Regions from separate parts of the Halomonas sp. Mc5H-6 genome, predicted to be linked through region 3. Evidence: predicted binding sites of a transcription regulator. Region 3 holds the regulator's gene; each other region holds the start of a gene.

Region 1 (6,938 bases), on a different contig from region 3:
GCGCATGGCTTGTGACGAATGCTGACGTTTTCTAACGCATTGATAAAAAATGGAAAATTGAATGGGATATTGGCCGTGTTAGCCTTGTTGGGTGGGTATTCAGAGAGGCAAAACACCTCAAAAAGGCTGCTATTTTTGCTACTCGATAGCAAAAATAGCAGCAATAGCACGTCGGGTTGCCGATGGTGATATGGATGTTGGCCAAAGTTACTCGCAAGCATCCAAGTAAAATGGGCCAAAAAAAATCGTCAAAACTCGCCCTGATTCCCCCCGGCTCGGAAAAGTACTCCGACTAGTAGCCCTCTTACTTAACAGCCAGCAATTCATTCCATTGAGTCGTGTAGCGCGGCGTGCGCCGTTCGCTTCGCAGCGCCCAGGCATTACCTTTACGGGGCAGGCCCATCTGTATGGTGCCCCGACCAAACTCCCGATTGAGCTTATCAACCGTGGTCATCAGGCGTTCGCTGCGCTGTGCATCCGCTTCTGTTTGCGGGGTCTCGGCAAGGGTGAGCTGGCGGTTGGCCTTGGGGGAAAGGTCGAGCAACATCAGGCCGGCTTTTTGGTAGGCGTAGCCCTTACGCCATAGACGCCGCAAGCCCTGTACTGCGGCGGCCGTGATTTCTCGGTTGTCGTCGGTGGGTCGTTCCAGTGAAATAACCACCCGGTTGGTATATTGCGGCAAGTCGTTGCGGAAGGGATTGGTGCGGATGAAAATCATGACGGCGCTGGTCACGCTGCCTTGCTTGCGAAGCTTCTCACCGGCCCTGGCGGCATGCTGCCGGAGCGCTTCGCGTAGATCATGCGGATTACCGGTCAGTCGACCGAACGAACGCGATACCATGATCTGTTGTTTGGGCTCGCTCATGTCGTCCAGTTGTATCACCGGCTGGCCCCTCAGCTCCCACACGATGCGTTCCTGCACCACGCTGAAATGCCGTCGTATGTGCTTGGGATCGGCTTCGCGTAGATCCCACGCCGTTTCAATCCCCATGACCCGCAGGCGCTCACCGGTGCGGCGGGCCACGCCCCACAGCTCTATGACGGGCAACTGCTTCAACAGCGCCTGAGTGTCGATACCGTCAGCCATGAGTTTGCACACGCCCTGCTCCCGGTAGGCGGGATGTTTCTTGGCGGCATGGTTGGCTACCTTGGCCAGGACGCGCGATGGTGCAAAACCCACCGAGACCGGAATGCCGGTCCATTGTTTAACGGTCTCTCGCAACGTTTGCCCGTACTGCTCCAGCGCGTCGGGATCAAAGCCCTGAAAGCCCACGAAGCTCTCGTCAATCGAGTACACCTCGACATGGGGAGAAAACTCGCCAAGCACTTCCGTGACGCGCCGGGACATGTCGCCGTACAAGGCGTAATTACTCGACAGCAGCACGGCTTGTCGACGGATCTGGGGCGAAAGCAGGTGCATCGCCGCACCCATCTCGACGCCGAGGGCTTTCAGTTCGTTGGAGCGGGCTACAACGCATCCATCGTTATTGGAGAGCACACCCACCGGACGACCTTCCAGTGTCGGGTTAAAGACCCGCTCGCAGGACACGTAGAAATTGTTGCAGTCGACCAAGGCCATCATTGCAGCGGTGCCCCTGGCAGGCTGTGCAGCACATGAGTGACGACGCCCCAGACGTGGGACTCACGACCATCAATCGGAATCGGAGGGTAAGCGGGATTGCTTGCCTTGAGGTAGGTGCGCTGGCCAACCCGTTCCAGCCGTTTCACGGTCAGTTCGCCGTCCACGCAGATCACCACAATCCGGCCTGGCATCGCGTCAAGGCTCCGGTCTACCACCAGCAAGTCACCGTGATGGATACCATCACCCGTCATGGAATCCCCTTCGGAACGTACGAAGTAGGTCGCTGCCGGACGTTTCACCACATACTGGTGAAGGTCCAGGTCGGTATCCAGGTGATCATCGGCGGGAGACGGAAACCCCGCACGCACCGCACTCGAATAGAGCGGTAACGGGCACGATGGGGCATAAGCGTCTGCTCGGCCCAGCAGGGAAACGGGCAATGACATGGTAAGGTGCCTCTCGATAACTGTATATATAGCCAGTATCAAGAAAGACACCGGTTGACGCAACACCACCACGATCAACGCCACTAATTTTGAGACCTATATCACTCCTATGAGCCCACCACAGGGATCGCTTCCCTGACCATAGGAGTGCCGCTTATGCCACCACCCTGCTTTAACTGTGCTGAAACGCGCATGCTCAACCTTGATACCGCTCAACGGATCGGTACCACGGGGAGTTGCCTGATTGGCGGGGCGATCGGTGCCTGGCGATCAGCCGCCGTCACCCAGCCTCTGTCGATAGCCAGCTCGCGCTTTCCGCTCGCCAAACTGCCCGTCGCGATGATGGGCGCCATTGCCGGAGGACAGTCGGGGGCGCGGGTAGCCGCCCTGTTCTTCTCGCAATGGTTGCCGCCCGGTGAAGGCACCCCGTGGCTCTGCCTGTCGTGCGGGCATATCTTTCGTCACCCCTTTCCGCCCCTGGCCCCCGCACGTTGATACATCGCTTTACGGCGATACACCTTACTCACCACCCACCCATGCGCTGACAGCTGTGTCAGCGCTTTTTTTATGTCTGGAGAATGACTGATGGCACATCTCGTTGAACAAATGGCTTACGTAGGCGCTACCCCCTGGCATGGCCTGGGACAGCAATTGACCCGTCATCAACCGCTGGAAGTCTGGCAACAACAGGCCGGTATGAACTGGCACATTGAAGAGGCCCCGGTGCGCTTTATTGCCGAAGGCGCAAGTCACCTGGGCAGCATTCATTCCTTCCCCGAGCAGAAGGTGCTCTACCGTTCGGACAACAAGGCCCCGCTCTCCGTGGTATCGCAGCGCTACAAGGTGGTGCAGCCGGAAGAGATCCTGGAGTTTTACCGTGACCTGACCGAGTACGCGGGGTATGAGCTGGAAACCGCCGGGGTTCTCAAGGGTGGTCGCAAGTTCTGGGCCCTGGCGCGCAGTGGCTTGAGCACATCGCTGCAAGGCCAGGATGAGGTGAACGACTACCTGCTGCTGGCCACCTCGTGTGATGGCACCTTGGCGACCATGGCGACCCCCACCACGGTACGGGTGGTGTGCAACAACACATTGCAGATCGCCGTTGATGGTACATCGCAGGCAGTGAAGGTGCCCCATCGCTCGGAGTTCGACCCGCGGGCCGTCAAGCGACAGCTGGGCATTTCCGTATCCCAGTGGAATGACTTCATGTACCGCATGAAGGCCTTGTCGGAACGCAAGATCGACCGCCGTGAAGCCCAGCAGTACCTGCAGTCGGTGATTTGCGGGGCCGAAACGCCTCTGGATGATCCTTCCAAGCTGCCGAACTACCGGGCACTGAATAAAGTGCAGAAGCTTTATACCGGCGAAGGTCGGGGCTCGCACCTGGTGACCGCCAAGGACACGGCCTGGGGCCTGCTCAATGCGGTCACCGAGTATGTCGACCATGAGAAACGGGCACGTAGCAACGATACCCGCATGGATTCGGCATGGTTCGGTCAGGGCGCACAGTTGAAGCAGGAAGCGCTCGATGCAGCGCTTGCGCTGGTGGCGTAATCAGCCCCTTAACCTCGCTTCATCGATTTCCCGGATATCCCACCATCACGCTATTCCCTATCCAGTGACACTCACCACCTCCACGGCATAAACGCCCGGCCCTATCAAGGCCGGGCGTTTTGCTGTGGGGTTTACCTTACGAGGAACTGCCATGACATTCGTCTCTCACACCGTCGAAACCGGACTGACCCAGCTGACCGAAGCCCTGCTGGCCAACCAAAAACATCACGCCGAGACCGTCGTCTGCGCCCAAGGAAAGTTCTACCGGGCGGAAGTCCGTCTAGAGCCCCTGGATGCCGAGACATTGGCCGATCACCTGGGTGACTAACCCTACCCGCCTCACCGCTTCCAACCAGCCCAGCAACGTTTGGGCGTTGGATTATCCCTGTATCGATTCGAGATAACCGGAGGTGCCCCATGGCACAACGCACCCATGTCATCAATTCCAATCACCCCGAAACATCGTCATCAGCTATTCAGCCAGACGCTGCCTCGTCGAACACGCCGGCCGCATTGGAGGCTCATCCCACCGCTGACAGTACCGCGATCATTCAGGTGATCGAGCGGGCTGCGCTGAACCCGGACGTCGACATCGACAAGATGGAGCGTTTGCTGCAGATGCAGGAGCGGGTGATGGATCGCCAGGCCATGATGGCCTACAGCGCGGCCATGGCAGCGATGCAGACCGAACTACCCAGCATCGAGGAGCGAGGACAAACCAACAACGGCTTCTACGCCACCCTGGAGGATATCGTCGATACCGTACGCCCGATCATGCAGAAACATGGCTTTGCGGTGAGCTTTCGTATTCAGACGCAGGAACGTGGCATTCAGATCACCGGCGTCCTGATGCACAAGGACGGCCACCGTGAAGAAACCAGCATGCTGCTACCCGCCGATATCAGCGGTAACAAGAATGCGGTTCAGGCGTTTGGCTCCTCCACCAGTTACGGCAAGCGCTACGTGCTGTGCGCGCTGCTCAATATCACCACCCGCGGCCAGGACGATAACGGCAATGCCAGCACTAAAGCAGGCATCAAGACAGTCACTGCTTTCCAGGCGGGGCAGATCCAGCGGCTGATCAGCCAGTGCCCAGCAACGACTCAGGAGTGGTTCAGCGGCAAGTACGGGTCTGCCGTGCAGGTGCCCTACAGCGACTTCGACAAACTACGGGCGTCCCTCACCAAACGGGCCAATAAGTAACAGGCATTTTCCCCCTATCTACCCTAAGGAGGCGACCATGCAGATCCTCAACATGACGCAAGGCTCTCCCGAGTGGCTGGCGGCGCGTTTGGGGCGCGTCACCATGTCGGAGCTCAAGACCTTGCTGGTCAACGGCAAGGGCCCTTGTGGATTCGGTGCCGGGGCCATTACCTACATGCACCAGTTGATGGGTGAGCGGATGACCGGCGAGCTAGCCGAGCCATTTCAGGGCAATGCCCATACCCGGCGTGGTCATGAACTGGAAGGGGTGGCCCGTTCGCTCTACGTCAATGCATCCGGCGAGCCGAGCCCGCAGGAAGTGGGTATCATCCTCAACCATGACGTGGGCTATTCGCCTGATAGCCTGGTCGGTGCTAACGGCCTGCTGGAGATCAAAACCAAACTGCCCAAGTTCCAGATCGATGTGCTGTTAAGCGGGGAGATTCCATCAGAGCACGTTGCCCAGTGCCAAGGCGGCTTATGGGTCAGCGAGCGGGAATGGATCGACTTTGTCAGCTACTGGCCCGGCATGCCGCTGTTTATCAAGCGGGCCTACCGCGACGACATCATGATCCGCACCATTGCCGAGCGGGTCGAAGCCTTCCATGAGGAAATGGAGCGGCGTATCAGCCAAGTGATGGTGGCATGAGCCAACCTCATCATCGACGAACTATCTATCACATAACGACATAGACGCCGGGGCCACCACCCCGGCGTTTTCTTTTTTTGGAGACAACCATGACCCGCAGCAAACTCAAGGCCGGTGAAGTGGCAGGCACTTACCACGTCGTAGAACCGGTTACCGAAGCCGATATCATCAACCTCGCCAAAGGCTTTGCGCGTCGCAAGCTTGCCAGAGGCTGCAAGATCACCCAGCCCTCGCAAGCGTTTGAGCACTTGCGGCTACTGCTCCAGGACTACGAGCACGAGGTGTTCAGCGTCCTGTTTCTCGATACTCAGCACCGTGTCATATGCTTCGAGGAAATGTTTCGGGGTACCATCGATACATCCAGCGTCTACCCCCGGGAAGTGCTCAAAGCTGCCCTCACCTACAACGCCGCGGCGGTCATCCTCGTACATAACCATCCAAGCGGTGACCCCGAACCAAGCGATTCGGATAGGCGAATCACCCAGCAACTCAAGGAAGCCCTGGGGCTGATGGACATTCGGGTGATTGATCATGTGGTGGTAGGAAGCGAGGGGTGTAAGTCGTTTGCAGAAATGGGATATTTGTAGCGGAAATGGAGAGCAACTTGGATCCGCCCGCCTGGGCGGGTCCAAGTTGGGATGTTTTCTTTCTTTTTTATATCAGCTATCGGGCGAGGCTGTGTGAAAACAAAAAAACCAGTTGGGGATTACAGTATACAACCGCAATTGCGCCATTAACGGTCAGCTAGATAGGTTCACAACGTCCTCAATAATTAAACCAACATCTACGTTGATCGATATAAAAGTCTAAGAAGCCTCTACTAAAGAGCCTTACCAGATTCTACAAGCGCAGTAGCGCCAAGCTCAGCAACTCTATGGTTGCATTGCTTGGATCACCCCCCAGTACCGAGAATATTCATGAGGCGTTTCATGTTGTAAGCAAGCACCTGAAGGCTCATTTCCGTGCTGACGTTCTTAAGGCTCTTGGACATGAAGTGCGTTATTCCCATGCACGCTTTCAACTTGCCAAAGAGGTGCTCGACATTCTGACGACGGAGGCGCACCATGTTCGGCGTCCGGTCCAGTAGAGATTTTACCACCTCCAGTTTATCCTAGTGTTCCCAGCTTTTGATACGCCTATAGGTGCCCGTGGTGCATTGCGTTTTCATTGAGCAACACTGATAGGCCGAGCACCAATAGCAATGTAGCTTGTTAGGCGAGGTTCTTGGCTTAGGGAAATAAGACGTTAAACCGGCATCGTGGCAAGCAAGAATTTTCCGTCTCTTAAAGTAACCGCGATCAGCTACGCCATGGAGGTCGCTAAAGCAACTAGCATCACGTGACTACTTGGACACCCGGTAAAGTTCCCCCGATCACTGCCTACATTAGTTACTTATGTGATACCCGTTTGTGACATAGCATATGACATATCCACAGAGCTCATGGAATCTAGATTTATTGTCAACGTGTTTTGTCACATCAAGCCTCTACATTTTGTAGGTATT
Region 2 (8,301 bases), on a different contig from region 3:
GGATATCCGGCAGATGCCGCTCGAAGGGGTTCGAGGTCAATAGGATAAACAACAGAAAGCCGGCGCTGATCAGCCCCAGGATACCGAGCACACGGGCGAGCATGTCCCGGGGCAAACGCCGCGACCACCAGCCGGCAACGCATCCCCAGCCCGCCAGCATCAGGCTCCACAGCAACACCGAGCCTTCATGGTTGCCCCATACGGCGCTGAGCTTGTAATACCAGGGCAACAGCGAATTGGAGTTGTTGGCGACATTCACCACGCTGAAGTCGTCCATGGCGTAACTGGCCGTCAAGCAGGCGTAGGCCAGCAGCACAAACAGAAACTGGCCGGTGGCCATGGGCCGCCCGTAGGCCATCCACAGAGGGCGTCGCGTTGCGGCTCCGGCCAATGGCATCACTGATTGCACCACCGCCATCAGTAGCGCAATGATCAGGGCGAAATGACCTATTTCGGGCAATATCCGGGTCAGCATGGGGACTCCGGCTGAGCACGATAATCGACGGTGAGGTGGCGGCGCATCACGTATCGTCCTTGCGCTGCTGGCCTACCTCGGCGGCCTTGGCCTGAAAATCGGCGGGCGAGTAACCGGCCTCTTCCAGGGCTTGTGCCACCTCGGGGGGCATATAGTTCTCGTCGTGCCGGGCTAAAACCTCATCGGCACGAAAACGGCCATTGTCCTGCAGCTCGCCCACCACGACCACGCCCTGCCCTTCGCGAAACAGGTCGGGCAGGATGCCCTGGTAGTCAACCTGCAGATCGCCTACGTAGTCGGTAACGGTAAATTCAATATTCAAGCTATCGGCATCGCGGGATACCGAGCCGACTTTCACCATGCCCCCCGCGCGGATGGAACGCGACATGGGGGCTTCGCCCTGGGCGATCTGCACGGGGCTAAAAAACAGATTGATGTTGGCCCGCAGCGCATACAGCGTCAGGCCAACGGCCACGGCGGCCAGGCTGACCAGCGTGACGATCACATACAGCTTGCGCTTACGCTTTGGGGTCATCGCAATGCCCTCTTTGCTGCGGGGCTGCGGCCCGTCGGCGCGCCACCCGCTTGAGGTGTTTGAACAATAGTCGACGCTCAAGCCGGGCATGCAGTGTCAGGCCCAGCATAAATACGGCCGTGACTCCCCAGGCAGACCACACGTAGACACCATGCTCGCCCATGGACACCCATTCAGCCAACGAGGCCACCATCAGTTAACCTCCTCAAGCAACGCTTTTACCCACCGCGTGTTGGCCTCTCGACGGAGTATTTCGCTGCGCGTACGGGTCAGCGTAAGGGCGATAAAGAAGCCGTAAAAGCCTACCACCATAATCAGCAACGGCAGCCACATTTCCACCGGCATCGCGGGTCGGGAGGTCAGCGTAAATGAGGCGGGCTGGTGCAAGGTGTACCACCAGTCCACCGAGTACTTGATGATGGGAATGTTGATCACGCCGACCATGGCCAGCACCGATGCCGCCCGCGCACCGCTATCCCGGCGGCTAAAGGCGCCGCGCAGCGCTATCACGCCCAGATATAAGAACAGCAGAATGAGCATGGACGTCAACCGGGCGTCCCATATCCACCATGTGCCCCAGGTCGGCACGCCCCACACCGCGCCGGAAAACAGCGCGACAAAGGTCATGGCCGCGCCCAGCGGGGCCATGGCCGCGGCCGCCATATCGGCAAGCTTGATTTTCCAGACCATGAAAACAAGCCCGGAAACCGCCATGGCGACAAACACCGACTGGGCCAAAAAGGCGGCGGGCACATGCACATAAATGATACGGAAGCTGTTGCCCTGCTGGTAGTCGGCGGGGGCGAAGACAAGCCCCCATACGCTGCCGACCAGCAGCAAAACGGCAGCCACGCCCCAGCACCAGGACTGCAGCACTGCGCTCCGGTAATAAAACCACTTTGGCGACCCCAGCTTATGTATCAAGCCCCACATACAGTGCTCATCCCTACCCGTTAATACTGATACGCAGCGACGCGGCAATGGCCCAGGGAGCAAATATCAGCGCCGCGGCCAGCAATGCGCCAAGCATCGCCAGATGAGGCAGTACGGCATCGCCCTGGATAGCCGCCTGAACCGCCCCGGTACCAAAAATCAGCACCGGAATATACAGCGGCAAAACCAGTAGCGAGAGTAGCACGCCACCCCGGGGCAAACCGACGGTTAATGCCGCACCAATACCGCCGATGAGGCTCAAGCTGGCACTCCCCAGCGCTAACGATGCCATCAACACCCCAATACTGTGGACAGGCAGCGCCAGCATGATACCCAGCAGGGGTGACATGAGCGCCAGCGGCAAGCCGGTAACCAGCCAATGGGCGGCCACCTTGGCGATGCTCAATGCCGCAAGCGGCTGAGGGGAAAGCATCATCTGCTCCAGGCTGCCGTCATCGAAATCACTGCGAAAAAGGCCATCCAGCGACAACAGCGTGGCGAGCAGCGCCGTGACCCATAACAGCCCCGGCGCCATGACGGCCAGCAGCTCGGCCTCGGGTGAAATACCGATGGGAAATAAACTAACCGCCAGGGCATAGAAGACCAGCGGGTTCAGCACTTCACCGCGCCGACGGCGCACGCGATTAAGGTCACGTACCAGGGTTGCGCCAAAGGCGACGCCGAGGCGCCTGGAGGTCGGTTCGGCCAGTACCGCAACGCGCTGTGTGGTTTCTGAAGGCGGCAACTCTGGCTCCTTTAGCCCAACGCAACATGACGCAGCGGATGGTCAATAGCGAGTACATGGTGGGTCGTCATCACCACGGCCCCTCCGGCCCGGGCATGGGCAAGCAACTGCGCCTCCAGCGCCTCGACGCCCGCCTGATCGATGGCCGTAAAAGGCTCATCCAGTATCCAGAGAACACGCGGCGTGAGACTCAGCCTTGCCAGTGCCACGCGGCGTTGCTGACCCGCTGATAAATGCCCCACCGGGACATCTTCAAAGCCTGCAAGGCCCATGACCGCAAGGGCGGCTTCGCGCTGCGTCGCGTCGCTGCATTCATCGTGCAATGCCTGGTACCAGGCCAGGTTTTCCAGCGGCGTCAGGCCCGCACTCACGCCTGGGGAATGCCCCAGGTAGAGCATGTTGGCGGCCAAGTGTTCGCGACTCTGTCCCAGCGGCTTGCCCTGCCAGTGGAGTGCCCCGCAAAACTCGTTGAATTGCCCGGCCAGCACTTTTAGCAGCGTGGTTTTGCCACTGCCGTTGGGACCGGCCACGTGCCATATATCACCGCGATTGACGTCGATATCCAGCCCCTCGAAGAGCCAGCGGCCATCGCGCTCACACCCCAGTTGACGGCCTTGCAAACTCAGCGACACATGCCACCCCACGCAATGAAATACTGGCTTGAACTCTACACTCAAAGCCATTTCCCCGCTAGTCGCGCCAGCCTGCGACCCTCGCTCAGGTCGGGTTGCCAAACCACTGGATAATTATTCCTGGCACTGTATGCAAAAACAGGTTTATACTGGATAAACACTGTATGAAAGAACATGTAAAAACCTAAAAAACGTATCGTGTCTACCGATAGATCTTGCCTAGGGACCGGGCGCTGATTTGGAGAAAGCCGATGAACATGTCGATGAACGCCGCATTACCGACGACTCGCCCAACGCCACGCCCCTATGCAATCCCGTCGGCAGCAGCGCGAATGACTCGCCGTAACACCTATACGCTGAAAGTGCGCGGCAACCGGATGGCCGATTGCAACCTGTTCGATGGCGACGTCATCGTGATTCGGCGCTATCAGGACGATAGTCAGGGCGAAACGGTTATCGCCGAAATCAATCAGCAAACCCTGGCCCTCAAGCAGCTATCCATCAGCCGGGCGGGCGTACGCCTGTGGCTGGATGATGCCCGGCACCCCGAAGTGTTTTTGCATAATCGCGACATTCAGGTACTTGGCATGTTCATGGGAATTGAGCATCATCCCGTGACACACTAAATTGCCGGGACATTCATGCGTTATCGCGTACCCCAACTGCCCCCAGGCACTTGGCATATTGACGAGGTCGAGGTCGAGAAGAGCCGTTTCATTGCCTGGATAGCCCACACTCCGGAGGTTGACGCCGCGGAGGCACTGACAAAGGCCGCCAGGCAGGCACACCCCAATGCGAGCCACCACTGCCTGGCCTACATTGCCGGCGCCCCGGGCGAGCAGCTGCGCATTGGCTTTTCCGATGACGGCGAGCCCGGCGGCACTGCCGGCCGCCCCATGTTTCAGGCGCTTCAAGGTAGTCAGTTAGGCGAGGTCGGCTGCATGGTGATCCGCTACTTTGGCGGCACCAAACTGGGCACCGGCGGGCTGGCCCGGGCCTATGCCCAAGCGGTGAACAAGGCACTCGATACCCTGGAAACCCGGGAAGTTATCCAACGCGTTCACTACAGGGTATGCTTTTCCTTCGCCGACGAATCCATTGCCCGCGGATGGTGCGAGGAGCAGGCCATTCCCGTGGTCAACGCCGAGTATGACGGAAAGGGGGTCACGCTCACCATCGGCTGGCCGAGTGACTGGGCACTCGACTTGACACCGCTGGAAAGCCGCCTGAAGCAGTCCATTCCCGCGCAGGCCATTAACACCTAGGCAAAAAAAACGGCCGCCCGTTGAAGGTGCGACCGTTTTGCTGAGCGTCAGGTGTTTTTTTACCCTAAGCACTGATTAACCTAAGTACTGATTAACCTAAGTACTTGATCATTACCCCTGCGGCCACCGCCGAGCCGATCACCCCGGCCACGTTGGGCCCCATGGCGTGCATCAGCAGGAAGTTATGCGGGTTGGACTCCAGCCCCACCTTGTTGGCCACGCGTGCCGCCATGGGCACCGCCGAAACGCCTGCCGCGCCAATCAAGGGGTTGATCGGCATTTTGCTCACCAGGTTCATGAGTTTGGCCATCAGCACGCCTGCCGTGGTGCCGATCCCGAAGGCGATGATCCCCAGCGCCATGATGCCCAGCGTTTCCACGGCCAGGAAGCTGTCAGCCATGAGCTTTGAGCCCACCGCCAGCCCGAGCATGATTGTCACGATATTGATCAGGGAGTTTTGCGCCGTGTCGCTTAACCGCTCGACCACGCCGCATTCGCGCATCAGGTTGCCAAAACAGAACATACCCAACAGCGGCGACGCATCGGGTAGAAACAGCGCCACCAGGATCAACAGCAGCAACGGGAACACGATTTTCTCGAGCTTCGACACCGGGCGCAGCTGCGTCATGGTGATCTCGCGCTCTTTCTTTGAGGTCAGAAGGCGCATGATCGGCGGCTGGATCAACGGCACCAGCGCCATATAGGCGTAAGCGGCCACGGCAATGGCACCCAGTAGTTCAGGGGCCAGCATGCTCGAGACATAGATCGACGTCGGGCCATCCGCCCCGCCGATTATGCCGATGGCGGCCGCCTGATTGAGCGAGAAATCCATCCAGCCCATCGACGACAGCAGCACGGCACCGAAGAGCGTGGCGAAGATGCCGAACTGTGCGGCGGCGCCGAGAAACAGCGTTCTCGGATTGGCCAGCAGCGGCCCAAAGTCGGTCATGGCGCCAACGCCCATGAAGATAATCAGCGGTGCAATGCCCGAGGTAATCGCCACGGTGTAAAACATGTACAGCAAGCCATCGCCATAGCCCGCCCCCTTGGCCACGGCTTTTGCGGTAGCAAGCTGCTCGGCCGATGCGCCATTGGCCATCATCTGTTGAAGGCTCGTGCGCCAACTCTCGATATTCGCCTGACTGTCCAGGCTGCCACCCAGCGCCGAGGCGATCTGTTCCAGCAGCACGGGCCGCCCCACGTCAATCGCCTGATCCAGCGCGGACAGCGCCAAACCGGCTTCGGGGATATTGGCGAGAATGCCACCAAAGCCAATCGGCACCAGCAACAGTGGCTCAAACTTCTTGTAGATGGCGAGATAAAGCAGCAGTAGGCCCACCATCACCATCACGGCTTGGCCCAACTCCAGATTATAAAGCCCGGAGCCTTGCCATAGGGTCAGTAATTTATCCATGTGGAGGGTCCTTAAAGTTCGATCAGCGTATCGCCAACGACAACGCTGTCGCCTTCACTGACGCTAACAGCCGAAACGGTCCCGGCACTGCTGGCACGCACTTCGGTTTCCATTTTCATCGCTTCAAGAATAATCACCACGTCACCCGCTTCGACGGTATCGCCCGGGCGCACATTGACCTTGAAGATGTTGCCAGCGAGCGGCGCGGTGATGGCCTCGCCGCTGGGGGCCGGTGCTTCTTCCTTCGGAGCGGCACCGCCCGCGGGCTGCTCTTTCACATCGCTGATGTCGCCGCCTTCAGCGACTTCCACGACAAACGCCTTGCCGTTGAGTTTGACAGTGTAGGTTTCCGGACCGGCACTGACGGCAGGCGCTTGGCTTTCTGCCTTGGCAGGCTCGCTGGCCGTTTCCGCCTCGGCGGCCTGGGGCTCGGGCTCAAAGGCGTCGGGATTGTCGCGGTTCTTGAGGAATTTGAGACCAATCTGCGGAAACAGCGCGTAGGTCAGCACATCGTCGACCTGCTGCTCGCCCTCGGCCAGGCGAATGCCGTCGGCCTGGGCGTGATCTTTCAGTTCGCTTGCGAGCTTGTCCATTTCCGGCGAGAGATTGTCCGCCGGGCGGCAGGTGATGGGTTCGCCACCTTCCAGCACGCGCTGTTGCAGTTCACTGTTGAAGGGCGCAGGCGCGGCGCCGTATTCGCCCTTGAGCAGTGCCTGGACTTCCTTGGAAATGGACTGATAGCGCTCGCCCATCATGACGTTCATCACTGCCTGGGTGCCGACAATCTGCGAGGTCGGCGTGACCAGCGGAATAAAGCCCAGGTCTTCACGTACGCGGGGGATTTCGGTGAGCACATCGTCGAGCTTGTCGCCCGCGCCCTGCTCTTTGAGCTGGCCTTCCATGTTGGTCAGCATGCCGCCGGGCACCTGGGCGATCAGAATCCGCGAGTCGATGCCGCGCAGCGAGCCTTCAAAGGCAGCGTACTTCTTGCGCACGCCGCGGAAGTAGCTGGCGATATCTTCCAGCAGTTCAAGGTCGAGCCCGGTATCGCGGTCGGTATCCTTGAGCATCGCCACCACCGATTCAGTGGGACTGTGGCCGTAAGTCATCGACATCGACGAAATGGCGGTATCGACGTTATCAATACCTGCTTCGACCGCCTTGAGAATGGTCGAGGTGGAAAGCCCCGTGGTGGCGTGGCAGTGCAGGTGCACGGGGATCGACAGCTCTTTCTTGAGGCGCGAGACCAGCTCAAACGCGGTGTAAGGCGTGAGTAGACCCGCCATATCCTTGATAGCCAACGAATCCGCGCCCATGGCCGCGATGGTCTTGGCGAGGTCAACCCAGCTATCCAGGGTATGGACCGGACTAACCGTGTAAGAAATAGTCCCCTGCGCATGACCGCCCACCTGGCGAACCGCCTTGATGGCGCGTTCCAGATTGCGCGGGTCGTTCATCGCATCAAAGACGCGAAATACATCGACGCCGTTGGTTTTGGCACGCTCGACGAATTTATCCACCACATCGTCGGCGTAATGACGATAGCCCAGCAGGTTCTGGCCGCGCAGCAGCATGGCCTGGGGTGTGTTGGGCATGGCGTCCTTGAGGGCCCGAATGCGTTCCCAGGGATCCTCGCCCAGATAGCGAATGCAGGCGTCGAACGTCGCGCCGCCCCAGGTTTCCAGGGACCAGTAGCCGACTTTATCCAGCTTTTCGGCAATCGGCAGCATGTCAGCCAGACGCAGACGGGTAGCAAACAGCGACTGATGGGCGTCGCGCAGTACGACATCGGTAATGCCCAGTGGTTTTTTTGTTTCGTTCATGGCTTGGCTCGTAGTCAAGGAATGTTTATTTGTAGTAAAAATAACAAAAAATCATGCGGATTGCCTGGAGCGCCCCGACAAAAGATGAAAGTTAACGACGTCTTTTCGAGCGATAACGGTGCACTGCAGCACTAATCACGGCTAGCGTCTCATCGTCCTGTCCTTTCCCCCGGGAGGCAGGCTTGGCCCCACCACTGGGCGCAACCGGCGCGGGCGCAGGCTGAAAACGCCGAATAATGCCTGACATCAAGGTCAGCAAAAAAACTAAAACCGCAAGAAAAACAAACACAAACCCCATGCCTAACGCCATAAGCCCGAGGCCTTCCTGTAATAGTTCCGGGTCCTGCATAAGGCTTCTCCTTTCTGGTAACGGATAAGACCATCAACGCGACCGCCCATTGACGCTTGGCGCAATGCTGGGAATACACTAACCTGCCACACCCCCTGAAGAATGCAATGGCGCGATGGTGTAAGTCATG
Region 3 (8,301 bases):
TCATGGGGGGAATCATGACCCTGCTGTTTGGCTCCATTGCGGTCGTGGGCATGAACACGCTGGTCAGGGCAGGGCATTCGTTGACCGCGCCACGCAACCTGGTCGTTGTGTCGTTGATCCTTGTCTTTGGTATCGGCGGCATGCAGGTGGGTAATGGTCAGTTTACGCTGCAAGGCGTGAGCCTGGCGGCGCTTGTGGGTATCGTGTTGAACTGGGCGTTGCCGGACGAGCCAGCAGATGAAGCTGATCACACCCATTAACCTTTTTTCATTGGGAGCCAAGCGCTTATGCCGTTAGACCCATCGCTACCCTTTCCCGTGCTGGGAATTGCGGCCTGGAGCGGGACGGGGAAGACGACGCTGCTGGAGCAGTTGTTACCTCGGCTGCGGGCAGAGGGTATCCAGGTGGCGGTGATCAAGCACGCCCATCATCGGTTTGATATCGATCAGCCGGGAAAAGATAGCTATAAGCTACGTAGTGCAGGCGCAGCCCCCATGCTGATTGCATCGCGCCAACGCCTGGCGCTGATGCAGGAAACGCCAGACGGCGAAGAGCCGGACCTGAATCAGTTGCTGGCAATGGTAGCCGTGCATAAGCCTGACCTGGTGCTGGTTGAAGGCTTCAAGGCCTGGCCCCTGGCCAAGCTGGTGCTTTATCGTGAGGGGATCGGCGATGCGGAAATTCTGCATAGCCAGGGCGTCGAAGCCGTCGCGCTTCAGGGGGAGCCTCCCGTCGCGCTGCCGACCGCAACGACGCAACTGGCACTTGATGATATCGACGCGATTACACGCTGGATAATCGGTTGGATGGCGGGCCAACGGCTCGATGATGTTTCACGCACTGATAGGTGACTCCATGCAGTTAACGCATCTCAATAGCCGCGGCGAAGCCCGCATGGTGGATGTTGCAGATAAGCAGGAAACGCGCCGGGAAGCGGTGGCTTCCGGGCGTATTGTGATGCAACCCGCTACCCTGAAGCAGTTGAGCGAGGGGGCTTTACCCAAGGGTGATGTGTTGGCCACCGCCCGTATCGCGGGCATCCAGGCGGCAAAGCGCACCCATGAATTGATCCCGCTGTGCCACTCGCTGGCACTTTCCAAAGTGGCCATAGAATTTGATGTTGACCCCGATGAAAGCTGTGTCCATGTGACCGCGAGCTGCCGCCTGAATGGCCGCACGGGGGTCGAAATGGAAGCCTTGACGGCTGTCTCCGTGGCCTGTCTAACGCTTTACGATATGTGCAAGGCAGTCGACAAAACCATGCGTATCGACGCGGTACAGCTGGACAGCAAGCGCGGCGGTCAGCGGGGCGAGTACCAGCGCGAAATGGCACCTGAACCGGCGACGCCGATCGTGACAGGCCAGGGGGCGGCGGGCGAAGTGAGCCTTGGAGGGCGCTGTCATTCGCCCTGCGTGCTGGTCAAGTTTCTTGCCGAGCTGCGCGAGCAGTTGGGTGAAAACGAGCGGGTGGTGACTTTCGATCAGCTCGAAAGTCGCGATATCGCGGGCCTCAAGGTTGCGCTGGCGGCTCAGGACGAACGTTTTCAGCTGTTGCAGGACCAGCGTACGCTATGCGCCATCAACCAGGTCATGGCCAATGATGACGCGCGAATTACCGACGATGACGAGGTTGCTTTCTTTCCGCCGGTCACCGGGGGCTAGACATGGACATTACCATTCGCGTTCAAGAGGCACCTTTCGACATGGCCTATGGCTATGAGGCCAGTATTGCGGGCCGCACGGATATTGGCGGCGTCGTTAGCTTTACCGGCCTGGTGCGTGATTTCAACGAAACGCCCGATGTCACGGGGTTAACCCTGGAACATTACCCAGGCATGACCGAGTCAACCTTGCAGCGTATTGCGGAAGAGGCGGGAGAGCGCTGGACGCTGAGCGCCGTCACGATTATTCATCGTGTCGGCCACATGCGTCCCGGCGATGCCATCGTCAGAGTGCTGGTGGCGAGTGCCCACCGTCGCGAAGCCTTCGAAGCCTGCGATTTCATCATGGACTGGCTCAAGACCCGGGCACCGTTCTGGAAGAAAGAGCATGGTCGCCACGGCGATTACTGGGTCAAGGAACGCCATTCGGATATCGAGGATGCCGCCCGCTGGTAACCCTCTGGCATTGGCGGGCGTGGCGAGGCTATTCGTCAGCCATTGTCGCTGGCAGCTCGCTGGCCATGATCTGCAGATGAACTTCAGGTAAATGCTGTAGCCGTTCTGCCAGCCAGGCAATCAGGCGGGGCTGGAGGCCCAGCCGCAGGTCCGCCAGGGTGTCTGCATGGAGTTCGGCAAGCTGATCATCCAGCCATTCACTGAAGCTGTCTTCGTCGAAAGAACTGGCACTGGTATTATCCAGCATCAACCGCCCGACGCGCGTCCATCCGGTCTGGGTGGCCGTCACCGGTAGCGCCAGATAGAGGCTGCCCCGTCGAGGGAGGGTGCTGTTTTCACTCTCCAGCCCAGGGTGGGGCACCACGCTGTTCTGACTGACGATGCACGGCGGTTGCGGGTAGTGCTGCTCGTGATGCAGCCCTTGCGGATCGAAGCGGATCAAGTCGCCATTGACCGGCGCCAAGGGCGCTTGAATGCCCAGCGACGCCGCCAGCTGCTGGTGGGCCTGTTGATGAAGGCTCTCACCATGAACCGGCAACAGGTGGCTTGGCGTCAGCCATTGATAAAAGCGGGTGATTTCGTCCTGTGCCGGATGCCCGGTCGCGTGAAGCTGCGGGTGACTGAACTCATCGAAGAGCTTGACGCCCAACTGCTGCAGGCGCTTTTTCAACTGTTCGATGGGGCGCTCGTTACCCGGAATGGCTTTGGCGGAAAAAATCACGTTGTCACCGGGCTGTAAGTCCACGTGAGGATGACGCCCCTGGGCAAGTCGCTGCAGGGCGGCGCGCGGCTCGCCTTGGCTGCCGGTGGCAATGACCACGACTTCATCCGGCGGCAAATACCCCAGATCGTGAGCGGGCACCACGGCGGGAAAATCGTCCAGATAACCGAGGCCGCGTGCGACACCCACCATGCGCTCCATCGAGCGCCCCATCAGGCTGACGCGCCGACCACACTGGTAAGCTGCGCGGCCAATCGCCAACACGCGGGCCAGATTACTGGCGAAGCAGGAAACAATGACGCGCCCTTCGCAGCCAGCGAGTGTTTCAACAAGCGCTCTTGCGACATCGCCTTCGCTGCCCGAGTGGCCGGGTATAGGGGCGTTGGTGGAATCCCCCACGACCAGGTCAACCGGCGCCAATGCCTTGAACTGCGCCTGATTGATCGGCGCGCCGATAATCGGTTCAGGATCAAGCTTCCAGTCCCCGCTATGCAATACCCGGTAGCGGCCTGCCATGACCATCAGCGAGCAGCTCTCGGGTATCGAGTGCGGAACCGCCAGGTAGCGCAGGGTGAAGGGGCCGCTTTCCAATGCCTCACCGGGTTCGACTACGTGAATGGCAGCGCTGCTTAGTTGATGTTCGGCAAACTTAAGACGCAGCAGGCCGGCCGCCAGCGGCGTCGCATAGATGGGGCACTGCCAGTGGGGCCAGAGCCAGGCGACCGCTCCAATGTGGTCTTCATGGCCGTGGGTGATGTAGAGCGCTTGCGGTGCAATGCCCAGGGCTTTGGGGGTTTCCAGGTTGGGCACCTGCAACGGCGCATTGGGTAAATCCTGGCGGATCATCATGCCGCAATCCACGGCGACCCAGTGGTCTTCGTATCCATAAAGCGTCAGGTTCATGCCAATTTCCCCGCAGCCGCCTAACGGCAGGAGGCGTAAGGGAGGGCGACGACGGGGACGAATATGAACGCGCGGTGGATGCATCAGAGTAATAAAGCCTAGAAAGTAATTGGTTAACTATACGGGATGGGGCGGGCGGCTAACAATCACTGCCGTTGCGGGCGGTGATTGCGGGCGCTGCATTCTGTACACTAGACGTTTGTTTAATGCCAATGGACGGCCTGATCATCGCCGCCCGGCAACTGTGAACGGCAACTTTGAAGAGTAATGACTATGTCGCATTTTTATCGTCTGGTGGTGTCCTGCCCGGACCAGGTGGGGATCGTCGCGAAGGTTTCGAGTTTTATCGCGGATCAGGGCGGGTCGATCACCGAGGCCAGCCAGCATTCCGATCTGGAAACCGGGCGTTTTTTCATGCGCTACGAAATATTGGCGGATTCGCTGGGTATGTCGGCAGAGGCGTTACGTTCAGCCTTCGAGCCGGTGGCGGAGCGGTTCGACATGCAGTGGGCACTGGTCGATACTCAGAAACGCCAGCGTGTTGTTCTGATGGTCTCACGAGAATCCCACTGCCTGGTCGATCTGCTTTACCGCTGGCAGGTGGGGGAGCTGGACTGCGATATCGTGGGCGTTATTTCCAACCATGATGACATGCGTTCGTTAACCGAGTGGTATGGAATTCCGTATCACCATGTGCCGGTGGATCCAGCGGACAAGACAGCGGCCTTTGAGCAGGTGCAGGCGCATATTGACGATGCCCGGGCCGATAGTATCGTGCTTGCGCGCTACATGCAGATTCTCCCGCCGGCGTTATGTGAACGCTACGCGGGGCAGGTCATCAATATCCACCACAGCTTTCTGCCGTCTTTTGCTGGCGCCAAGCCTTACCACCAGGCTTATCAGCGTGGCGTCAAGCTGATAGGTGCCACCTGCCATTATGTGACGCAGGAGCTGGATGCAGGGCCCATCATCGAGCAGGACATCCACCGGGTCAGTCACTGTCACACGCCGACCGATCTGGTACGTTTTGGCCGTGATGTGGAAAAAGCCGTTCTCGCTCGCGGCCTTCGCTGGCACCTGGAAGACCGCGTGCTGGTGCACGGCAATAAAACCATCGTGTTCAGCTAGCCGAGCGACTGGCCATTGCCCCCGCGGATGACGCCGACCCCAACCCCTTCAATATCGAGCGGTTGGGTACGTAAATCGATATTGATCGGATCGAAATCGGGGTTTTCCGCAATGAGCGTGACCTGGTGGCCCTCGCGTTTGAAACGCTTGACGGTTACCTCGTCTTCCAGGCGGGCGACAACAATCTGGCCATCGCGGACGCGCTGGGTACGATGCACGGCAAGCAGGTCGCCTTCGAGAATGCCAACGTTCTGCATCGACAGCCCTCGCACGCGCAGCAGGTAATCGGCCCTGGGCGTGAAGTAGTCGGCGGGCAGGGGGCAGTAGCGATCAATGTGCTCAGCGGCGAGAATGGGGCTCCCCGCTGCGACCTCGCCAATAATTGGCAGGCCGCTGGCAGCGTCTGAGGCTGGCAGAGCGTCTGGCGTTTCCTGGGGCTCCTGGTTGGGCAGGCGTATGCCACGAGACGTATTGCGAATAATGCGAATGACACCTTTGCGCTCGAGGGCGCGCAAATGCTCTTCTGCCGCATTGGGTGAGCGGAACCCCAGCGCCTTGGCTATTTCAGCCCGAGTGGGCGGATAGCCGAGCTCACCCATGGTCTTGACAATAAAGTCGAACACATTTTGTTGGCGAACGGTTAATGGCCGCGACATACCAGCCTCCAGATTGAATAAGTGAGCAAGACTGCGTTTCTGTTGACCTATCCGACGTGGTTAACAGTGCGTAATTAACAGTATGTGGTTAAGTATACAGCATGTTCTCCTGTCCAGTATATCTTTGAGGTAAGTCAGCTAACAAATTGATGTATATAGAGATGCGAGGTCACGATGGGGACGGGGCAGGTGCTCAGGTAAACGTTGAGAGGTAACAACCGATAACGTAGTATCCTAGTTTGTTTAAAACATCCGTTTTTTATGGCCCGCTTTTTTGGCCCGTTTTAGGAGAAGAGCAGCATGGCTCAATCGGATACGGTGACGCGCATTCTGGATACCGCTGAAGTGCTTTTTGCCGAGCGCGGCTTTGCCGAAACCTCTTTACGCAACATTACCAGCAAGGCACGGGTCAATCTTGCCGCGGTGAACTATCACTTTGGATCCAAGAAAGCACTCATCCAGGCGGTGTTTGCTCGCTATCTGGATCCGTTTTCCCAACGCTTTCATAGCGCCCTGGATGAACTTGAAGCCCGCTACGAGGGTCGTGACATCCCCCTTGAAGTGCTCCTCGAAACCATGGCGACAACCGTGCTGACGGTGCCTGCCGAACGCAATAGCCTCAAAGTCTTCATGCGTTTGCTGGGGCTTGCATACAGCCAGGCACAGGGTCATTTGCGCCGTTATATCCAGCAGCAATACGGCGATGTGTTCAGCCGTTTTACCGAGTTGGTTCGCCGTGCGACACCGGAGCTGCCGGACGCCGAGCGCTTCTGGCGGCTACACTTTATGTTGGGTACCGTTATCTTTACGCTTTCAGGGCTGGATGCGCTGCGCGATATTGCCGAAAAGGATTACCACCAGCACGTGTCGGTCCGCGATCTGGTTCGCCGCCTGCGGCCGGTAGTGGTGGCGGCGATGAACGCGCCGTTACCTGATGAGAAAGGCATTGAGCACCATGCAGACACCGTCGCTCATTGACATGCCGCCCCGGGAGGGGCTGTGGCTGGAAATCGACACCCACTCGCAACGGCTGCGCGCCTGGCAGGGCGATGTGTGTCGTCATGAGTGCGACATTTCCACCGGTCGCCAGGGCCTGGGTAATCAGCAGGGAAGCGGGCAAACGCCGCTGGGCTGGCACTATATTCGTGCCGCCATTGGCGCCGATGCCCCGGAAAACGCTGTCTTCAAAGGACGCCGCTGGACGGGAGAAGTCTTTAACGCCGAGCTGGCGGCCGCGTTTCCCGAGCGAGACTGGATTCTGACTCGCATTCTGTGGCTGTGTGGCCTGGAACCGGGGATAAACCGCGGTGGTCAGGTCGATTCTCAGCGCCGCTATATTTATCTGCATGGTACGCCGCCGGACCAGCCCATGGGGCAGCCCGCTTCCCATGGTTGCGTACGGCTGCGTAATGCCGATCTTCTTTGGCTGTTTGAGCATGCGATACCAGGGACGCCTGTCTGGTTACACGACAGCCGTTGATCGTTGGACTCCTCGCTAATCATCGTCTAGAGTTAGCGCCTTTTTTGGACATCCCGCTATGACACATCCTTTGGGCTCGGTCATGTTGGACCTTGAGGGGACAACGCTGACCGCCGCAGAGAGGCAGTTGCTGAAAGTCCCCGCGGTGGGTGGCGTTATCCTGTTTGGGCGCAATGTCGAAGATGCCCATCAGGTCAGAAAGCTGTGCGGCCAGGTGCGTAAGCTTCGCCCCGACCTGTTGCTGGCAGTGGACCAGGAAGGCGGACGCGTCCAGCGTATCAAGCAAGGACTGACACGCCTGCCACCGATGGCTCGGCTGGGCGATTATTATCAGCAGGATCGTGCGGCGGCCCTGGGGCTTGCTCAGGACACCGGTTGGCTCCTGGGCATGGAAATGGCCGCCTGCGGGCTGGATATCAGCTTTGCTCCGGTACTGGATATCGATAGCGGTTTATCCAGCGTCATCGGCGACCGCAGTTTTGGCTCAAAGGCCCCGCAAGTCAGCGAACTGGGCGGCGCGCTGGTAGCCGGTCTGCATGAAGCCGGTATGGCAGCGATCGGCAAGCATTTTCCCGGTCATGGTGGCGTGGCGGCAGATTCGCATCTCGCCTTGCCCGTTGATGATCGGCCTTTTGAGACGCTCAAACAGCACGATCTGGTGCCTTTCAGCGCCCTGGCCAAAAAGCTTGATGGTGTCATGCCAGCGCATATTGTTTACTCGGCATTTGACAAGCGACCCGCCGGCTTTTCACCCAGTTGGCTGGGGATGCTGCGTCAGTCGCTGGGATTTAAGGGCTGTATCTTTTCCGACGATTTGAGCATGGCGGGTGCCCATGAGGCCGGTGGGCCCCGCGAACGCGCAGCGGCTGCGCTTGCTGCGGGCTGCGACATGTTGCTGGTATGCAATGATCGCGAGGCGGCGCTTGAGGTTGTAGCCGCCGTTCCAACCCCTCAGTCTTTAAGGCCCGGCAAGCTACGCTACAAACGCGCGCGTCCCGATCTGGATGCGCTACCGGCGCTTAGCCGCTGGCGGCGTACGCATGCCCAGCTAGAAGCCATGGCCGCTCATTCACTCAGCAGTTAACGATCGTTTTACCAAGTAGGCTGGAACTTCAATGGCAAAGCTAGACAAAGAAGCGCTCGCATCCCTCGACACCATGCGCGAGCTCATGGACAACGCAGACTGCTTGATTTCCCAGCAGCAGGTGGAGCAGGCGCTGGACCGAATGGCTGAGCAGATCAGCGCGGATCTGGGCGATAAACTACCGGTCTTTTATTGCGTCATGAATGGCGGCT
Region 4 (8,301 bases), on a different contig from region 3:
GGGATGCAACTGCTCAAGGGCTTCGCTGCGTGCTGGTCGTCCACGGTAAGGCCTGGGGCACAACGGCTGATTTTCCAGTACTGAAAAGCCACACCAACGCCTGGCTGCGCGAGTGGCCCGGCGTCCTGGCGTTCTGCTCTGCCATTGAGATCGACGGCGGCACCGGCGCGGTCTACATCCTGCTACGCAAACGCGGCCAGTAGGCCCTCTACGCTTACGCATCCGATGCCGTGTCGGGCATCCGTCGTGCCAGGGCGTCATCGGCCAGATGACGGCCCAGGCGGATCAGATCCCTGGCGCGGTGAAACTCGTAGGTACTGCACACCGTTTTGGGAACTTCGATGAGAATATCTGGCGGGTAACCGGCAATTTTATATTTCGCCAGCGCCGCCTGGGTAATATCGAACGATTCGAGGATCATATCCAGCTTGCCCCATTCCCGCTTGCCGCGAAGGTCCAGCGTCTCATCCACCTCACCCTCTTCGCTACTGCTGCCCAGTTCGCTCCATAGCCGCCGCGTGGTAGCCCGCACTTCGTCCATCCAGCCACCGATATTGGCATCGCGGTCACGCTCCCGGGTGGTGCGGCTGTCGTTATCCTCATCCTTGGGAAGCAGTGCCTCCAAAGACACCGGCTGCGGGCTGTGGGCAGTCACGTTCACCGCCACCACAAAATCTGCCTCGTGGGCGGCGAGTATGGGCATCATGGGCAGCGGATTCAGCAGGCCACCGTCGACCAGTACCTGCCCTCCCAGATGCACAGGGGTAATCACGCCGGGCACGGCGATCGATGCCCGTATCGCGCGCAGCAGCGGGCCGTTTTGAAACCATACCTCGCGCTGACGTACCAGGTCAGTGGCCACGGTGGTTACCGGAATCGGCAGGTCTTCCATCAATGTATCGCCCACCAGCCCTTCCAGCTTGCTCATGATCTTGCTGGCACGCATGGCGCCCATCGGGCTCCAGGTCACATCGACCAGCTTGAGCACATCCAGATAGTCCAGGTTACACACCCATTCACGGTATTCGGGAAGTTTGCCCGACGCATAAATACCGCCTATCAGCGCGCCCATGGAGCACCCGGCAATCGAGATGATCTCGTACCCCCGGGCTTCCAACGCCTCAATCACACCGATGTGCGCGTAGCCCCGGGCGCCGCCGCTACCCAGAACCAGCGCCACTTTATTGCCGTTATTACCGTTATTGCCGTTCGATACACTGCCATCGGCCAGGTTCGGTTCGTTCATTGCTCGCTTCCTACGACTGATCCCGACGTTTCATTGATAGATTGCGCAACCACCTCGGCAACGCGGGACACCGCCTGGGGTTCAAGGTGCAGGTGATGACCGCCTGCCAGTACATGGCGTGTTAAGTGGGGTACCGCCTGGCGGGCTTTTCCCGCCCAGTCGCGCTCGCCTAAGATGCCCTCCTCACCTTCTATCAATAGCACCGATGCCTGGATATCGGCCAGTAGCGCTAACACCTGGGAAGGCGTAAAGCGTACCAGCGATGGCTTCAACAAGCGGCTGTCGGTGCGCATCTGTACGTGCCCGTCAGCCGCCACATCGGCATTGCGCTCCACCAGCGGCGTGGCCGTGATAGTGTCTAGCGGGGTAACACCACCGGCCACACGGGCCGCCACCGCGGTGGCCAGATCAGGGTAACGCGGTGCCCGGGAAGTGGGCCGTCTATGCGCCATTAACCCCTTGCGCAGCTGGCTTGCCGTGTCACTGGCGGGGGTATTGAGCGCACCCAAACCATCCAGCAGCGTCATTCGCTCAATACGCTCCGGCAAGGCAGCCGCCAATAAGCAGGCCACCGCGGCGCCCATGGAATGGGCGAGCAACACCGCTCGCTCAATGGCCAGGTCTTCCATGGCATCCAGTACGTCATGGCAATAATCCCACAGCGCGTAATCCTGCCCCGTCGGGGCGTGTGCCGAATAGCCATGACCACGGAAATCGATGGCCACAATACGAATATCCAGCGCTTCCACCAGCAATGGCGCCAACCGGGAAAAGCTTGCCGCATTATCGAGCCAGCCGTGGAGTCCCAGCCAAGTGGGCGCCTCCTCGCGCCCCCAGCTCAGCGCCGCCAAACGACCGTGGGCAAGGGAAAGGGAGTGCGGATAACGCCTTGAAGTGGGTTGAGACATTATGAACCTATCCTAAGCAAACCAACCGCCCTAGGCGGCAAGATGACGGCATAAAGCACAAACGGTACCATGCCAAGCGTCATTGTCTGTACAAAATGACTGACACTCACCAACGTCCATCTTTTCCTGCTAACGAGGCTTCTATGAAACCCCACCGTGATACCCGAACGCGCAACTGGGTCTTTTTCATCGCTGTGACCAGCGCCATTGTGGTGGGCCTCTGGCTGGCAAGATAAGCCTTCACGGATATTCCTAACAGCTCTTGCAATTTTATCCCCATGGCCAAATACTGTATATAAATACATATTTTGCCAGTGAGGAGGCTGACCATGACGCAGCCGTTATCGCCTATCGCGCCAGCCGTGCCGTTAACGCATCAGTCGCTGCCCTTTCCTCCGCTACACGGCCGCGCTGGGTTTAGCGGCTTCCCTTCCCCCGCCCAGGATTACGAACCGCGCACGCTGGACCTCAACGTGCGGCTGATCAAGAACCCCACCCACACGTTTTACCTGACCGCCACCGGTGACAGCATGGAAGGTTGGGGAATTTTCGATCGCGACCTGCTGGTGGTTGACCGTAGCCTTTCCCCTCGCCTGGGGCATATTCTGGTCGCCATGTTCGACGACGAACTACTGATCAAGCGCTACGCGCTCTATCGCGGCACGCCGCACTTGTGCTCAGCGCACCCCCATTATCCGCCGCTGCCTCTGGAAGACAACGACTGTCAGGTATGGGGTGTTGTCCGGGCGGTCATTCACGAATACCTGCGATGATGTCACCGCCATGATCGGACTGGTCGACGCCAACAACTTTTACGTCAGCTGCGAACGTGTTTTCCAACCCCATCTGGAGGGCAAAGCCGTCGGTGTGATGTCCAACAACGACGGCTGCGTAATCGCCCGCTCGGCGGAAATGAAAGCGATGGATATTCCCATGGGCACCCCTGCCTTCAAACTGGAGGGGCTCCGCCAGCGCGGCGAGATTCATCTGCTGTCGTCCAACTATGAGTTGTATGGCGACATGTCGGCACGGCTCGCCCAACTGCTGCGCGACGCTTGCCCTGAGATCGCCCCCTACTCCATCGATGAAATGTTTGTCTACCTGGAGGGCATGAGCGAGCACCAGTGCCAGGCCCTGGGCGATCGCCTACGCCGAGACATTCAGCGTTGCCTTGGGTTACCGGTATGTATCGGGCTGGCACCGACCCACACCCTGGCCAAGCTCGCCAACCATGCAGCCAAGAAGCAGCCACACTACCAGGGCGTTTGCCTGCTTGCCGGGAACGACGCCAGCACCACCGCCTTGCTGAGACAAACGCCGGTCAGCGAGGTATGGGGCGTGGGCAGGCGGCTTGCCGAACGGCTTGCCATTAACGGCATCCATAGCGCCCTGGATTTACGCGAGTGCGATAAGAAACAGCTGCGCAAACGCTTTTCCGTGGTGCTGGCGCGCACCGCCCTGGAACTGCGTGGCACCCCCTGCCTGACAATGAACGCGGTGGATCAACCGCGCCAGCGCATCATGACGTCGCGCTCTTTTGGTCAGCCCACCGGGGTAAAAACGCAGGTGCACGAAGCACTGCGCCGCCATGCCCAGCGTAGTGCCACAAAACTTCGCGAACAGCACAGCCTGGCGCGCTCGGTGATGCTGTTCCTGAAAACCAACCGCCACCGCCGTGACCAGCCACAGTACTTTCCCCACACCCTGGTCGCGTTACCCACCCCCAGCGACGATACACGCGTGATCCTCGACGCCGTCCGCCAGGGTCTTGAGCAGATATACCGCCCCGGCTATCGGTTCATGAAAGCCGGCGTGATGCTGCTGGATCTCGTCGACGCCCAACAGCATCAGCTATCGCTACTCGATGCCCCCGCCCGCCACCATCCCCGGCTAATGGCCACCGTGGACGCCATCAACCAGCGTATGGGGCAAGACACGATCCGTTTCGGGATGACCGATGACGAAGCCCCCTGGCAACTGCGCTGCGCCCATCGCTCGAAGCGCTATACCACGCGCTGGGATGAGTTACTTGAAGTCGGCACTCACCCCGGCGCGATTGCCGACGCCAGGGCAAGACGGCAACAATCGCAGCCGTAATAGCACTCAGCGGGGGCTCCGAACATGACGCAACCGCGGGCTGAGCGTTTCGCCCAAGCACGCCATGACGACCAGAATCGCCAGTAACCAAGGCCAGTGCGCGACAAAGGAGACCTGATAAATATCCAGCGCGTTGATAAAAATCACCACGATACCGAGCGGGCTAACGTAGCGCACCATGGTCAGCCACAGCGCATAGGGCAGAGGTGAAAGCCCCAGCTCATCGCGGAACGTCTCGCTCTTCAACACAAAGCCTGCCAGCACGACCGTGCCCAAACCGCCCAACGGCATCATCAAGCGCGAGGTCAGGTAATCCAGCCAGTCAAAGAAGTTCTTGCCCGCCAGCGTCCAGTCGGCGCCCAGGTTGAACGACAGCATCGCCAGGGTACTGATCAGCCAAAGTACGATGCCGGTGCCCCACGAGGCCGCTTTACGCGAGAGACCTTTGTTATCACATAGCCAGGACACCGTCGCCTCGACCATCGAAATCGCCGAGGTCAGTGCGGCCATCGACAGCATCAGGAAAAACAGAATGCCAAACAGTGTCCCCAGCGGCATCGCTTGAAACGCCAGTGGTAAGCTCATGAAGATAAGCCCTGGGCCTTCGGCGGGATCCATCCCGTTGGCAAAAATCACCGGAAAGATGGCCAGTCCGGCCATCAAGGCCACCACGGTATCGGCAACCGCCACGCTTAGCGTGGTGCGCCCGATGGAAGTCCCTTTAGGCAGGTAGCTGCCGTAAGTCAGGATGGCCCCGGAGGCCAGTGACAGGGTGAAAAACGCGTGCCCCAGCGCGGCCAGCATGCCTTCACTGGAAAGACTGCCCGCCTTGAAAGAAAACAGGAAACTGAATGCCTGACCAAAGCCGCCCGAAAAAACCCCAAACACAATCAACAGCGCCAGCATCAGCACCAGCCCGGGCATCATCCAACTGACGTTTTTTTCAATGCCCTCCTGCACGCCTTTACCGACGATCAGCATGGTCAGCAGCGTGACCAGGGTGCTCCAGAAGCCCAGGTTCCAGGGATTGGCGTTATTGGCACCAAACACTGCGGCCATATCGTCAACGCTGCTACCCGAAAGGCCGCCGGTCAGCATCTTCCACAGATAGGAAAACGACCAGCCCGCCACAACGACATAAAACGACAGAATCATGAAGCCACAGAGCATCGCCATCCAGCCGATCAATGACCATACTGAAGACCGACCGGACTCATTGACCACCCGGCGAATGGCATCGACCGGGCTCCCCTGACCGCGCCGCCCAAAGGCAATCTCGGTCATCATGACCGGCACGCCAACCGCCAGGATGCAGGCGAGATAGACCAGCACGAAGGCTCCCCCACCAAACTCCCCGGTGATATAGGGAAACTTCCAAATATTGCCTAACCCAACGGCCGACCCCGTCGCCGCCAGCATAAAGCCCCAGCGGCCTAACCATTGGATGCGCGGTTGCCCAGAAGACGCCATGATCTACCACCCTGTTGGAAAAAAGCGCTTATCCTAGAGGATTTGGCAACGAATGCGCAAAAAATCCTGACGCGCACGGCCATTCAACACATCATGGCGACATTCAAGACGTCACTACGAGGCATACACGGCGGCTTTGGCCTCGGCGTCCAGCCGCTGCGCGGTTTGGTCGACACGCCGCAACCAGGCAAACAACAGGGCGCCCAGAGCCACGAAGCCACCGGCCAGCCAGAGACCAACGTTATAGTGGCCTGAAGCCTCCGCCAACATGCCTGTCAGCGCCGGCGCGATAATCTGCGCGGCGCCGTAGGCCAGGGTCATTTGCCCCATCAAGCGTGCGGGGCTGGCGGGATACAGCCGCCCCGCCATGGTCAGTACCAGGCTGACACAACCCAGAAAGGTGCCGCCATAAAGCACTGCGCTGAGCAGCACTGCCGCCAGATTCGTCGTCATGGCGGGCAGGACAATGCCGATAACCTGCAGACTCATGGCCAGTATCAGTGCCCCCAAATAGCCGATACGACGCGCTACAAGATCCCACAGGATGACCGCAGGGGCCGCCGCCAGGCTCACCAACGCAAAGGTCCAGTTACCGGCACCGGCCAACAGCGGTTCGCGCTCCACAATCGTGACGATGAAAGTAGCGCTGATCACATAGCCATAACCCGCACAGAAATATGCGGCCAGCATCCAGCGCATAAAGGTACGGGTGGGTGGGTTGGCGGCGGCGGTTTTATCCCCCGAGGTACCGGGCACGGCAGGCAGTGGCCTGGGCAGCCAGCGCCAGGCGGGTACGAGCAACACTACGCCAAGCAGACTGAATCCCCACCATTGCGCCTGCCAGTCCAGCGACAACGCCAACATCAGCTCAACGGCGACGGCCGCAAGGACAATGCCAAGGCCAAGCCCGGCAAAATGAATGCCCAGCTCGCCACGCTGGCGGTGCTGAATCAACCAGTGAAGAATCAGCCCCGAGGCCAGCAGCATCGCGCCGCTGCTCGAAAACCCCGCCAAAAAACGCAGCCCCGCCCAAAGCCAGAAATGCTCGGTCAAGGCCATACCCGCCGTGGTGAGAACGGCCAGTACCAAGCAAATACGGTACAGCGTATCTTTGACATGAATACGACGAATCGACGCCGCCAGCACAGCGCCCAGCATATAGCCCGCGTAATTGAGCGCCGCCAGCCAACCGCCATCGGCGTCGCCAATCCAGCTTTGCTGCTGCATCACCGGCAGCAACGGCGTATATGCAAAGCGCGCCACCCCGATACACAGCAACTGACTGAAAACACCCGCCAACAGCACCTTGAAGCGCTGAGAGCGAAGGGTAACGGTGGCCATATCGACATCCTCGTCGTGAACGCTGGGTTTTTATATGCGGCTTTACTAAAGCCATCATAAGATGAACCCCACCAACATGACATCGTCTAAACGTCGCCTACCGAGGACGCGTATGGCGGCATAATCTGTCACACTGGATCATCTTGATTATCCCTCAACTGGAGAAAGCTTAATGAGTGATAGCGCCACACCCTGGACACAGCCGATGCCCGACGCGCAGTTCAAACTGATGCGCGATATCCTGGCGGCGCCAAGCCCCGTGGGCCTGGAAGCCGCCATGACCTACGGCGTGTTAAAGCCCTATTTTGAAAGCTTTGCCCCGAGCGACTGGCATCTGCACCAGTTCAAGGGCAATGCGGGCGTCGTGCTCGATACCCATCCCGGTCAGGATGACATGTTCAAGGTCATGATCATCGGCCATGCGGATAAAATCCGCATGCAGGTGCGCTCGATTGGTGAAGACGGCAAGATCTGGATCAACACCGACTCCTTCTTGCCCACCGTACTGATCGGCCATGAAGTGAAGCTGTTTAGCGAAGACCCGGAAGCCCCCGGCAGCTACCGCTGCATTGAAGGCGGCACGGTGGAAGCCCTGGGCGCGATTCATTTTTCCGACCCCGCCATGCGCGATGGCAGCAAAGGGCTGAAGAAAGAACAGATCTATCTGGACCTGCAGATCCACGGCGAAAACAAGAAACAGCAGGTACTCAATCTTGGCGTGCGCCCCGGCGACTCGATTATTTTTGATCGCCCTATTCGCGAAGGTTTTAGCCCCAACACCTTCTATGGCGCCTACCTGGATAACGGCCTGGGCTGCTTTGTGACCGCTGAAGTTGCCAAGCTGATCGCCGAGGCAGGCGGCACCCAAAATGTACGCGTACTGTTCGCGATTGCCAGCTACGAAGAGATTGGCCGTTTCGGCAGCCGCGTCATGGCGGGCGAAATGAAACCTGATGCGCTGATTGGCGTCGATGTGAACCACGACTACGTGGCCGCTCCCGGCATCGGCGACAAACGCATGCAGCCGTTGGAGATGGGCAAAGGCTTCACCATGGCGGTGGGCTCGGTCGCCAGCGAACAGTTGAACCGCGTGATTGCCCAGGCGGCCAAAGCTAATGACATCCCCATGCAGCGCGACATGGTCGGCGTTGATACGGGCACCGACGGGATGGCGGGTGTCTTGGCGTCGGTGGACAGTGCCGCCACGTCGATTGGTTTCCCGATTCGCAACATGCACAC

The links. The regulator LexA, encoded in region 3, represses DNA repair genes until DNA is damaged. The targets are predictions, from matches to a motif close to TACTGTNTANNTANACAGTA.
Region 1: a site for LexA is predicted at 2,047-2,066, ahead of umuD (translesion error-prone DNA polymerase V autoproteolytic subunit). Genes of this name have one in related genera too.
Region 2: a site for LexA is predicted at 3,445-3,464, ahead of NH395_RS12745 (S24 family peptidase). Genes of this name have one in related genera too.
Region 4: a site for LexA is predicted at 2,442-2,461, ahead of NH395_RS08205 (S24 family peptidase). Genes of this name have one in related genera too.

The regions. Positions count from the first base shown of each region.
Region 1 is NZ_JAMXSI010000001.1:507-7,444, reverse strand. Features, by position in the region: gene NH395_RS00045 (Y-family DNA polymerase) at 305-1,582, opposite strand; gene umuD (translesion error-prone DNA polymerase V autoproteolytic subunit) at 1,579-2,028, opposite strand; gene NH395_RS00035 (hypothetical protein) at 2,185-2,523, shown strand; gene NH395_RS00030 (DUF932 domain-containing protein) at 2,614-3,582, shown strand; gene NH395_RS00025 (hypothetical protein) at 3,734-3,910, shown strand; gene NH395_RS00020 (ERF family protein) at 4,000-4,785, shown strand; gene NH395_RS00015 (lambda exonuclease family protein) at 4,823-5,434, shown strand; gene radC (DNA repair protein RadC) at 5,524-6,021, shown strand; gene NH395_RS18425 (transposase) at 6,327-6,533, opposite strand.
Region 2 is NZ_JAMXSI010000008.1:131,651-139,951, forward strand. Features, by position in the region: gene NH395_RS12715 (heme lyase CcmF/NrfE family subunit) at 1-475, opposite strand, end outside; gene ccmE (cytochrome c maturation protein CcmE) at 522-1,010, opposite strand; gene ccmD (heme exporter protein CcmD) at 994-1,203, opposite strand; gene NH395_RS12730 (heme ABC transporter permease) at 1,203-1,943, opposite strand; gene ccmB (heme exporter protein CcmB) at 1,957-2,688, opposite strand; gene ccmA (cytochrome c biogenesis heme-transporting ATPase CcmA) at 2,700-3,320, opposite strand; gene NH395_RS12745 (S24 family peptidase) at 3,653-3,946, shown strand; gene NH395_RS12750 (YigZ family protein) at 3,962-4,585, shown strand; gene NH395_RS12755 (sodium ion-translocating decarboxylase subunit beta) at 4,677-5,999, opposite strand; gene oadA (sodium-extruding oxaloacetate decarboxylase subunit alpha) at 6,011-7,822, opposite strand; gene NH395_RS12765 (OadG family protein) at 7,914-8,171, opposite strand.
Region 3 is NZ_JAMXSI010000013.1:36,680-44,980, reverse strand. Features, by position in the region: gene NH395_RS15490 (uracil-xanthine permease family protein) at 1-260, shown strand, start outside; gene mobB (molybdopterin-guanine dinucleotide biosynthesis protein B) at 288-851, shown strand; gene moaC (cyclic pyranopterin monophosphate synthase MoaC) at 856-1,662, shown strand; gene moaE (molybdopterin synthase catalytic subunit MoaE) at 1,665-2,117, shown strand; gene NH395_RS15470 (ribonuclease J) at 2,146-3,741, opposite strand; gene purU (formyltetrahydrofolate deformylase) at 4,015-4,869, shown strand; gene lexA (transcriptional repressor LexA) at 4,866-5,525, opposite strand; gene NH395_RS15455 (TetR/AcrR family transcriptional regulator) at 5,826-6,503, shown strand; gene NH395_RS15450 (L,D-transpeptidase) at 6,481-7,005, shown strand; gene nagZ (beta-N-acetylhexosaminidase) at 7,064-8,089, shown strand; gene NH395_RS15440 (hypoxanthine-guanine phosphoribosyltransferase) at 8,121-8,301, shown strand, end outside.
Region 4 is NZ_JAMXSI010000004.1:157,941-166,241, forward strand. Features, by position in the region: gene NH395_RS08190 (Smr/MutS family protein) at 1-203, shown strand, start outside; gene NH395_RS08195 (patatin-like phospholipase family protein) at 215-1,246, opposite strand; gene NH395_RS08200 (alpha/beta fold hydrolase) at 1,243-2,154, opposite strand; gene NH395_RS08205 (S24 family peptidase) at 2,484-2,927, shown strand; gene NH395_RS08210 (Y-family DNA polymerase) at 2,938-4,251, shown strand; gene NH395_RS08215 (sodium-dependent transporter) at 4,258-5,721, opposite strand; gene NH395_RS08220 (YbfB/YjiJ family MFS transporter) at 5,836-7,062, opposite strand; gene NH395_RS08225 (M20/M25/M40 family metallo-hydrolase) at 7,235-8,301, shown strand, end outside.